DNA from 2 places in the Microbacterium sp. PI-SA-G genome. Region 2 is predicted to be linked to the other one. Evidence: predicted binding sites of a transcription regulator. Region 2 holds the regulator's gene; the other holds the start of a gene.
What was found. Region 2 encodes HrcA, which represses chaperone genes, less so after heat shock. Its sites were predicted from a motif close to TTNGCACTCGNNNNNNNCGAGTGCNAA; they were not measured.
Positions count from the first base shown of each region.

Region 1: groES (co-chaperone GroES) is a predicted target of HrcA. The motif match lies at 3,730-3,756, and genes of this name have one in related genera.

Region 1 covers NZ_CM170103.1:1,366,478-1,371,554, forward strand. The annotation lists gene AC2D10_RS06670 (ABC transporter ATP-binding protein) at 1-564, shown strand, start outside; gene AC2D10_RS06675 (ABC transporter substrate-binding protein) at 907-2,169, opposite strand; gene rarD (EamA family transporter RarD) at 2,316-3,248, opposite strand; gene groES (co-chaperone GroES) at 3,348-3,644, opposite strand; gene AC2D10_RS06690 (class I SAM-dependent methyltransferase) at 3,787-5,004, shown strand; gene AC2D10_RS06695 (hypothetical protein) at 5,011-5,077, opposite strand, start outside.
Region 2 covers NZ_CM170103.1:273,877-278,953, forward strand. The annotation lists gene AC2D10_RS01405 (DUF1990 domain-containing protein) at 1-30, shown strand, start outside; gene hemW (radical SAM family heme chaperone HemW) at 30-1,280, shown strand; gene hrcA (heat-inducible transcriptional repressor HrcA) at 1,365-2,396, shown strand; gene dnaJ (molecular chaperone DnaJ) at 2,433-3,551, shown strand; gene AC2D10_RS01425 (16S rRNA (uracil(1498)-N(3))-methyltransferase) at 3,555-4,283, shown strand; gene AC2D10_RS01430 (HIT domain-containing protein) at 4,337-4,687, shown strand; gene AC2D10_RS01435 (PhoH family protein) at 4,794-5,077, shown strand, end outside.

The sequences.
Region 1 (5,077 bases), 1.1 Mb from region 2:
AACGTACGCAGCGGTGGCATCACGCTCAACGGCGAGAGCATCGTGGGCCTCAAGGCCGACAAGCTCGTCAAGCGCGGGGTCGCCTTCGTGCCGCAGACCAACAACGTGTTCCCGTCGCTCTCCATCGAGGAGAACCTGCAGATGGGGCTCTACCAGAACCCGAAGATCTACGCCGAGCGGCTGGACTTCGTCACCGGTATCTTCGCGGAGCTCGGCAAGCGCCTCAAGCAGCGCGCGGGCTCGCTCTCGGGCGGTGAGCGCCAGATGGTGGCGATGTCGCGGGCACTGATGATGGACCCGTCGGTGCTGCTGCTCGACGAGCCGTCCGCAGGACTCTCGCCCGTGCGCCAGGACGACGCGTTCATCCGCGTCTCCGACATCAACAAGGCGGGCGTGACCACGATCATGGTCGAGCAGAACGCGCGACGCTGCCTGCAGATCTGCGACCGCGGATACGTGCTCGATCAGGGCAAGGACGCATACGAGGGCACCGGGCGCGACCTGCTGAACGACCCCAAGGTCATCGGGCTGTACCTCGGCACGCTCGGCACCGACGCCGCCTGAGCCGGACGCAGAGGGGCGGATGCTGCGGCATCCGCCCCTCTGCTGTGTGGCAGGGGTCACAACACGCCGCAACCCCACCCGCGAAGCGGCCATATGCGACCCTCCCGGCCGGGTCGCCGCGCGCTCCGCGCAGCAGGGGTCACAACACGCCGCAACCCTGCCCGCGAAGCGGCCATATGCGACCCCTCCCCGCGCACAGCCCCACCGGCTCCGCGCAGCAGGGGTCACAACACGCCGCAACCCCACCCGCGAAGCGGCCATATGCGGCCCCTCCCCGCGCACAGCCCCACACACGACGAAGGCCCCGAACTCGCGTCCGGGGCCTTCGTATGCGTGCTGTGATCAGTTGGTGCGGCTGATCATGTTGTCGGCACCGTACTCGTAGATGCCGATGGAGGCGCCCTGGGGGTCGCCCGCCTCGTCGAACGTCACGTCGCCGGAGTAGCCGTCGTAGTCAGCCGTTCCGCCGTCGTTGATGATCTTGGCGCAGTCGGCGAAGCTGGTGCACGCCTCTCCGTCGCCGGTGCCGCCCGAGACCTCGGCCATCGCCGCAGCGATGTCCGCACCCTCGGTGGAGCCTGCCACGAGCGAGGCGAGTGCCACGAGCACGACGGCGTCGTATGCCTCAGCCGCGTACGTGAAGTCCTTGACCTCGGGGTTGCCCTCGCCGGTCCAGTACGTCTGCAGGCGGTCGGTGAAGTCATCCGCGAGCGCGGGACCGGCCTTCGTGCCCTGCGCGCCCTCGAGCGAGACCGACAGCTCGTCGCCGTAGTCCGAGAGGTTTCCGTCGACCAGGTAGAACTTGTCGGCCGTGATGCCGGCGTTCACCAGCAGCGGTGCGAGCGTCTTGAACTGGTCGAACGAGACGATCGCGACGGCGTCGGGGTTCTGTGCCTTGATGGACTCGACCTGAGCGTCGAACTGCGCGTCGCCGACGTTGAACGACACGGCCTCGACGACCTCGCCGCCGGTGCCCTCGAACGTGGTGGTGATGGCGTCGTTCAGACCGGTGCCGTAGGCGTCGTTCTGGTAGATGATGCCGAGCGTCTTCGCGCCGTCCTCGGCGATCAGGTTGCCGAGCACCTCGCCCTGGAGCAGGTCGCTCGGGGCGGTGCGGAAGTACAGGCCCTCGTCGTCCCACGCGGTGAAGTCGGGCGACGTGTTCGAGGCCGAGATCTGGAGGATGCCGGCGCTGACGTTTCCGTCGAGGATCAGCTTGGAGACACCGGATGCCGCGGCTCCGACGATGGCCGTGACGCCCGCGCCCTGGAGCTTGGTGATGGAGGTCTCGTACGCCTTGGTGTCGGTGTCGCCCTCGTCCTCAGCGGTGAGGTCGATGGTGACGCCCGCGGCGGCCTCGTTGATCTCCTGAACGGCGAGTCCGACGCCCGATTCCATGGGCGGTCCGAGGAACGCGAGCGAACCGGTCTGCGGCAGGAGCGAACCCAGCTTCAGCGTCAGGTCGGCTGCGGGCTTGTCTCCACCGCCTTCCGAAGGCTCGGCGGCCGGCGTGCTGCTGCAGCCCGCGATGACCAGAGCGGATGCGCTGAGCAGCGCCATCCCTGCGAAGACCTTCGCGGTGCGCGAACCCTTCAGTGCGTTCATTGGTGCTCCCTTGCTTAACAGAACGTGGATCGTGACCACGGTTCGGGTGCTCTAACCCTAGGCCGTTCAGCCCGTTCACAGGTGTCGCAAGTATTTCGGTGCGTTAACGATCCGACACCGAATGCCATCCCGGGTGCGTCCCAGGTTCAGGGGGCCTGGGCGACCGGAGTTCTGCGGCCACGACGGGCGGCGAGCAGCAGGTCGATGACGAACACGCCGATGGCGATCCACACGATGATGAAGCCGATCCAGCGCTCGATCGGCATCGGCTCGTGCAGCAGGGCGACGCCGATGATGAACTGCATCACCGGGGTGATGAACTGGATCATGCCGATCACGGTGAGGTGGATGCGGCGGGCGCCGGCGGCGAACAGCAGCAGCGGCACCGCGGTGGCCACGCCCGCGAACGCCAGCAGCACCGCGTGCCAGGTGCCGTGGGCACCCAGGGTGATGCCCACGGGCGTCGACGCCACGATGACCAGCTGCACGATCGCGATCGGGATCAGCCAGAACGACTCGAGCGTGAGTCCGCTGACGGCGTCGACCGCGGGGCCGATCTTCTTCTTGATGAGGCCGTACAGCCCGAACGAGGCGGTGAGCGACAGCGCGATCCACGGGAAGGCGCGGTAGCCCACGACGATGACGACCACGGCGAGCGCGGCGATCGCGATCGCGGCCCACTGCAGGCGCCGAATGCGCTCCTTCAGCACGAAGACACCCAGCAGCACGGTGGTGATCGGGTTGATGAAGTACCCGAGGCTGGTCTCCACCACGTGACCGGTGAGTGTGCCGATCAGGAAGACCTGCCAGTTGACGTAGATCAGCAGCCCGGCCAGCGCCGTCCACGCGAGCAGCTTCGGGTCGCGGATGATCGCGCGCAGCGCGCCCCAGCCGCGCATGACCGTGAGCAGCGCCAGGCAGAAGACGAAGGAGAGCAGCACACGCCAGGCCACGACCTCCCACGGACCCGTCGGCACGAGCAGCAGGAAGTAGAGCGGCAGCACTCCCCAGAGCAGATACGCTCCCCCGGCGTAGGCGACTCCGGCGGTCTGAGTGGCGCGGGTCGTCTCGGGGATCACCGCACAACCCTACGCCCGCGGGCGGCGGCGACCGGACACGCAGGAAGGGCCCGGATGCACGAAGCATCCGGGCCCTTCCGAGAACCTGAGTTCAGGGGATCAGCGAACCACGACCGCGAGAACGTCGCGAGCCGACAGGACGAGGAACTCGTCTGCGCCGAACTTGATCTCGGTGCCGCCGTACTTGCTGTACAGGACACGGTCGCCCACGGCGACGTCGATCGGAACGCGGTTGCCGTTGTCGTCGATGCGGCCGGGGCCGACAGCCACGACCTCGCCCTCCTGGGGCTTCTCCTTGGCGGTGTCGGGGATGACCAGTCCACTCGCGGTGGTCTGCTCTGCCTCGACCTGCTGGATGACGATGCGGTCTTCGAGCGGCTTGATGGAAACCGACACGGTCTACCTCTTCTTTCTTGACGCTGACACGAAAGACTTGTTCGCACTCTCAACCCGAGAGTGCTAATCCAGTCTATGCGTTCGGCTGGCACTCATGCAATGCGAGTGCCAGCCGGCGGCACCCGCGCCCTAGGCTGGACGCGTGGAGATGACCGAGCTGCGCGCCCTGCTGACCCCCGACGGCCTGGCGCTGCTCGACGGTCTCGATCCGATCGAGTCGACCGCCGAGGTCGCGCACGCCGTCTCGCGGCTGCGGGCTGCAGGACACTCCCCCGAGCTGGTCACCGCGGTGGTCGGGCAGGCCACGCTGCGGGCACGCGCCACGGCGAAGTTCGGCCCCTTCGGGGGGCGGATGCTGTTCACCCGCGCCGGCCTCGAGCAGGCCACGCGTCTCGGGGTCGCCGCACGCCACGCACAGCGCATCCGCCAGGCCGGCATCACGAGCGTCGCCGATCTGGGCTGCGGCATCGGCGGCGACGCCCTGGCGTTCGCGGGTGCCGGACTCGGCGTGCTCGCGGTCGACGCCGACGAGGTCACGGCCGCCCTCGCCGCGTACAACCTCGCCCCGTTCGCGCAGACCGACGCGGGTGAGGCGAGCGTCGTCGTGCAGCACGGCACCGCCGAAGAGACCGACATCAGCGGGTTCGGCGCGGTGTGGATGGACCCGGCCCGCCGCACCGCCGGTCACAGCGAGACCCGCCGCGTCTCGGCCGACGACTACTCCCCCTCGCTGGACTGGGCGTTCGATCTCGCGTCACGCATCCCGACCGGCATCAAGCTCGGCCCCGCCCACGACCGCGACGCGCTGCCGACCGATGCCGAGGCGCAGTGGGTCAGCGCCGACGGCAGCGTGGTGGAGCTCGTGGTCTGGACGCGAGAGCTCGCCCGCGACGGCGTGCGTCGCTCGGCACTGGTGATCCGCGGCGAGCGCTCGCACGAGATGACCTCCGGCGCTGACACCGAAGACGCGCCGGTGCGGCCGCTCGGCGCCTTCGTGCACGAGCCCGACGGCGCGGTGATCCGCGCGCGCCTGATCGGCGATGTCGCCCGCAGCCTCGACGCCGGCATGCTCGATCCGAAGATCGCCTATCTGACCTCGGATGCCGCGCTGACGAGTCCGTTCGTGCAGTCGTTCCGCGTGCGCGAGACGCTGACCGTGAACCCGAAGGCGATCAACGCGGCGTTGAAGGCGGGCGGCATCGGCACGCTCGAGATCAAGAAGCGCGGTGTCGACATCGATCCGGCCGCGTTCCGCAAGAAGCTGACGCTGCGCGGCGACGCGTCGGCGACCCTGATCCTCGCGCGCGTCGGTTCGCAGCGTGTGGCGATCCTCGCCGACCGGGTGCCGGCGGCCGCGTAGTCCGGCTCAGTCGCCCGGGGCGGTGCCGGACGAGACCTCGATCGGGTCGCCCTGCTCGCCGCCGACCTCGACA
Region 2 (5,077 bases):
ATCTCTCCGTTGTACGCGACCCCCGTCTGATGGCGGGACCGCTCCCTCTCGGCGATCCGGCCCCCACTGACGGCCGCCTTCCCGGCGATCTGCCGATCGACACGGCCGTGCCCTTCTCGGCATACCTGCACATCCCGTTCTGCCGCGTCCGCTGCGGCTACTGCGACTTCAACACGTACACCTCGAGTGAACTGCGCGGTGCGAAGCAGGAGGACTACGCCTCCACCCTGCTCGACGAGATCTCGCTCGCGAAGCGGGTGCTCGGCGATGCCGGAGCGCTGCGCCCGATGGACACGGTCTTCTTCGGCGGCGGGACGCCGACCCTGTTGCCCGCCGGGGATCTGGCGCGGATGCTCGATGCCGCCGTCTCGGCGTTCGGACTCGCCGACGGGGCCGAGGTCACCGTCGAGGCGAACCCCGACACGGTGACGCCGGAGGTCGCGCGCATTCTGGCGGATGCCGGTGTGACGCGTCTCTCGGTGGGCATGCAGTCGGCGGTGCCTCACGTGCTCGCGGCGTTGGATCGCACGCACCAGCCCGAGAACGTGCTGACGGCCGTCGCGGCGGCGAAGGACGCCGGTCTCGCCGTCAGCGTCGACCTGATCTACGGCGCTCCGGGGGAGTCGCTGTCGGACTGGGAGGCGTCGCTCGACGCCGCATTGGCGCTGGAGTCCGATCACATCTCGGCCTACGCCCTGATCATCGAGGACGGCACGAAACTCGCCCGTCAGATCCGCCGCGGCGAGGTGCCGACGCCCGACGACGACCTGCAGGCCGACATGTACGAGCTCGCCGACGCGCGCCTGGGCGCCGCCGGATTCGAGTGGTACGAGGTCAGCAACTGGGCGCGTCCGTCGACGGCCGCGAGAACGGACGGCACCGGACGTGCGGACAACCGCTCCCGGCACAACCTGGCCTACTGGCGGGGGAGTGACTGGTGGGGCTTCGGTCCCGGGGCACACAGCCACGTCGCCGGTCTCCGCTGGTGGAACGTGAAGCATCCTGCCGCGTACGCCCAGCGTCTCGCGGCATCCGAATCACCGGCGGCGGGAACCGAGCGCCCGGATCCGCGGGCGCGCATGCTCGAGCAGGTGCTCCTGCTCAGCCGTCTCGCGGAGGGTATCGCCGTCGCCGATCTGCCGGCCGGAAACCGCGCGCGAGTGGCCGGTCTGATCGCCGACGGGCTGGTCGACCCGGTCTCCGCGATCCGCGGCCGCGTGACGCTGACGCTGCGCGGCCGTCTGCTCGCCGACGCCGTGGTGCGAGAGCTGACCGACTGACGTCGCCCCGCATCGGCGGTTCGTCGGCGGCGCGGGGTAGAATTGGCACTCTGAGTATCCGAGTGCCAGCGGAAGGGGAAGTCGATGGTCACCGAACGAGGACTCCAGGTTCTCCGCGCGATCGTGCAGGACTACGTCGAGACCCACGAACCCGTCGGCAGCCGTTCCATCGTCGACCGCCACCACTTCGGTGTCTCGGCCGCGACGATCCGCAACGACATGGCGCTCCTCGAAGACGAGGAGCTGATCGCCGCACCCCACACGTCGTCTGGCCGCGTGCCGACTGACAAGGGCTACCGCGTGTTCGTCAATCACCTCGCGCAGCTGCGGCCGCTGTCGACCGCGCAGCGCTCGGCGATCGAGTCCTTCCTCGGCACGCCGGCCGACCTCGACGACCTGATGGTCCGCACCGTGCGCGTGCTGACGCAGCTCACCGGTCAGGTCGCCCTCGCGCAGTACCCGTCGTTCGCCCGCGCGCATGTGACGCACGTCGAGCTCGTCGGGCTCGCCCCCAATCGCCTGTTGATCGTGCTGGTGACCGACGCCGGCGGCGTCTCGCAGCGCATCGCTCCGCTTCCCGTCGATCTCGATGAGAACGACCTGGTCCTGCTGCGCGCGCGGCTGTCGGCGCTGATCACCGGACAGGCGATCAGCGCGGCCTCCGACCGCCTGCAGGAACTGCTGGCAGGAGAGCTGACGCCCGACGACCGGGCGCTGCACTCGCTCGCCGCCGTCGTGATGGACGAACTGGGCGAGTTCCGGCAGGAGCGCCTGGTGATGGCGGGCGCGGCGACACTCGCACGGCGTGAACAGGATTTCCGCGGCAGCATCCACCCACTCCTCGAGGCGATCGAGGAGCAGGTGACGCTGCTGCGGCTGATGAGCGAGATGGTGACCGACGAGCACGGGCTCGCCGCGAGCATCGGCACCGAGAACGCGTCGTTCGGCCTGGGCGAGGCGTCGATCGTCACCAGCAACTACGCCGCTCCCAGCGGGATGGCACGAGTCGGCGTGATGGGCCCCACCCGGATGGACTACCCGAGCAACCTCGCTGCGGCGCGGGCCGTGGCCCGATACCTCACGCGGATGCTCGACGAAGACGAGGCGAGCCGCTGACGCGGCTCGCGATGAGACACACGCAGGAAGGCGATTGTGGCGGACCACTATGAAGTTCTCGGGGTGTCCCGAGACGCGTCGATCGACGAGATCAAGAAGGCGTACCGACGTCTGGCACGGCAGCTGCACCCGGATGTGAACCCGGGTGAGGATGCCGCCGAGAAGTTCAAGCTCGTGACGCACGCGTACGACGTGCTCAGCGACGACGAGTCGCGCCGTCGCTACGACATGGGCGGCGGTGACGGCGCTGCAGGCAACTTCGGCGGCAACTTCGGCGGGTTCGGCGACATCTTCGAGACGTTCTTCGGCGCCGCCCAGGGCGGCGGCCGCGGCGGTCGACCGCGTTCGCGCCGCGAGCGCGGTCAGGACGCGCTGGTTCGGGTGACGCTCGACCTCGGCGACGTCGTGTTCGGGGCGCATCGCGACATCGAAGTCGACACCGCGGTGCTCTGCGAGACGTGTCAGGGCTCGTGCTGCCAGGAGGGCACCTCTCCGGTGACCTGCGACATCTGCGGCGGCTCCGGTCACGTGCAGCGCCAGGTGCGTAGCCTGCTGGGCAACGTCGTCACCTCGCAGCCCTGCGGCACCTGCGAGGGCTACGGCACGACGATCCCGTTCCCGTGCGGCACCTGCGGCGGTCAGGGCCGCGTGCGTTCGCGCCGGACCGTCTCGCTCGACATCCCGGCCGGCGTCGAGACCGGCCTGCGTCTGCAGCTGCCCGGTTCGGGTGAGGTCGGCAAGGCAGGCGGTCCCCACGGAGACCTGTACGTCGAGGTCACCGTCAACCCGCACCCCGCCTTCAGCCGCGACGGCGACGATCTGCTCGCGACGCTCGAGGTGTCGATGACCGACGCGATCCTCGGCACCGAGACCGAGATCGAAGGACTCGACGGTTCTGTCGACCTGGAGATCCGTCCCGGCGTGCAATCGGGTGACGTGCTCACGATCAAGGGGCGCGGCATCACTCCGCTGCGCGGTACTCAGCGAGGCGACCTGCGCGTCGGCGTGCAGGTGGTGACGCCGACCAAGCTCGACTCGGCGCAGCGGGCCCTGATCGAGGACTTCGCCAAGAAGTCCAAGACGCCGGGACCGCAGCTGTCGCAGTTCCAGCAGGGACTGTTCTCGAAGCTCCGCGACCGCTTCCGCTCGCACTGATCCATGGCGCTGCACTTTCTCGTCGAGTCGTCGTCGGATGCGGCGGTCGGCGGCCTCGTGTCGCTGACCGGCGCCGAGGCGAAGCATGCGGCGGTCGTGCGTCGGCTCCGTGTGGGCGAGGCGATCACGATCGGCGACGGCGCGGGCGTCTGGCTCTCCGGCACCGCCGAGACGGTGTCGCCATCGCAGGTCGACGTGCGCATCTCGCAGCGCACCGTGCAGCCGGCGGCGAGCCCGCGCATCACGCTCGTTCAGGCACTCGCCAAGGGAGACCGCGACGAGTTGGCGGTGCAGGCGGCATGCGAGCTGGGGGTCGACGAGATCGTTCCGTGGCAGGCTGCCCGCAGCGTGTCGCGATGGGAGGGCGCGAAAGCGGTCAAGGGGCGCGAGCGTTGGTCGACGATCGTGCGCGAGGCGGCGAAGCAGGCGCACCGGGCGTGGATCCCGGACGTCGCAGCTCCGGTCACCACCGCGCAGCTCGCGGAGCGGGCGGCGAGGGCACGGATGCTGCTGCTCGATCCGACTGCGCCGGTTCGGCTCTCCGAGGTACGTCCCGACGGACGCGACCTGATCCTCGTGGTCGGTCCCGAAGGCGGGATCGCGCCGGAAGAACTCGGGCGACTCAGCGAGGCCGGTGCCGAGAGGGTGCTGCTCGGCGACACGGTGCTGCGGACCTCCACGGCCGGTCCCGCAGCGATCGCGGTGCTCTCCGTGGCGCTCGGGCGCTGGTGAGCAGTCCCGCATCCGAGGGGCCCTGCCGCGTGCCGATCAGTAGACTTGGACCCATGACGGAACCCTCGATCTTCACGCACATCCTGTCCGGGGAGATCCCGGGAGAGATCATCGACGAGACCGAGAGCCTCTTCGCTTTGCGAGACATCGCGCCTCAGGCTCCTGTGCACCTGCTCGTGATTCCCAAGACCGCCGAGTACCGCGACGTCACCGAACTCGCGGCCGGTGACCCTGCCCTTCTGGCCGAGCTGATCGCCTTCGCATCGCGGCTCGCAGCCGCGCACACCGATGACGGCGACTTCCGCCTCGTGTTCAACACGGGTGCGAACGCCGGGCAGACCGTATTCCATGTCCACGCCCACGTGATGGGTGGCGGCCTGAACGAGAAGAGTGTCGGTGTCTGACAACGACGAGTCCCAGAGCGCCGCGGAGGCGCGTGCGCCGCAGGAGCGCTCATTGAACAGACCCGCCCCCGAGGCGGTCGAGAAGATCTACGTCGACGGCGTCGCGATGGTGCAGCTGCTGGGCCCGCAGGATCGACTGCTCCGCATGCTCGAGAAGGAGCACCGCGCGGTGCAGGTCCTCGTCCGCGGCAACGAGATCACGCTGAGCGGATCCCGCTCCGACGTCGCCGAGGCGAAGAAGCTCGTCGACGAGCTTCTCGAGATGACGCGGGCAGGGCACGATCTCGCACCCAGCGACGTGTCCAGCTCCGCACGCATGCTGCGGCAGGAGGGCGGTCCGCGTCCGAGCGAGGTGCTCGGCGAGGCGATCCTCACCACGCGCGGCAAGGT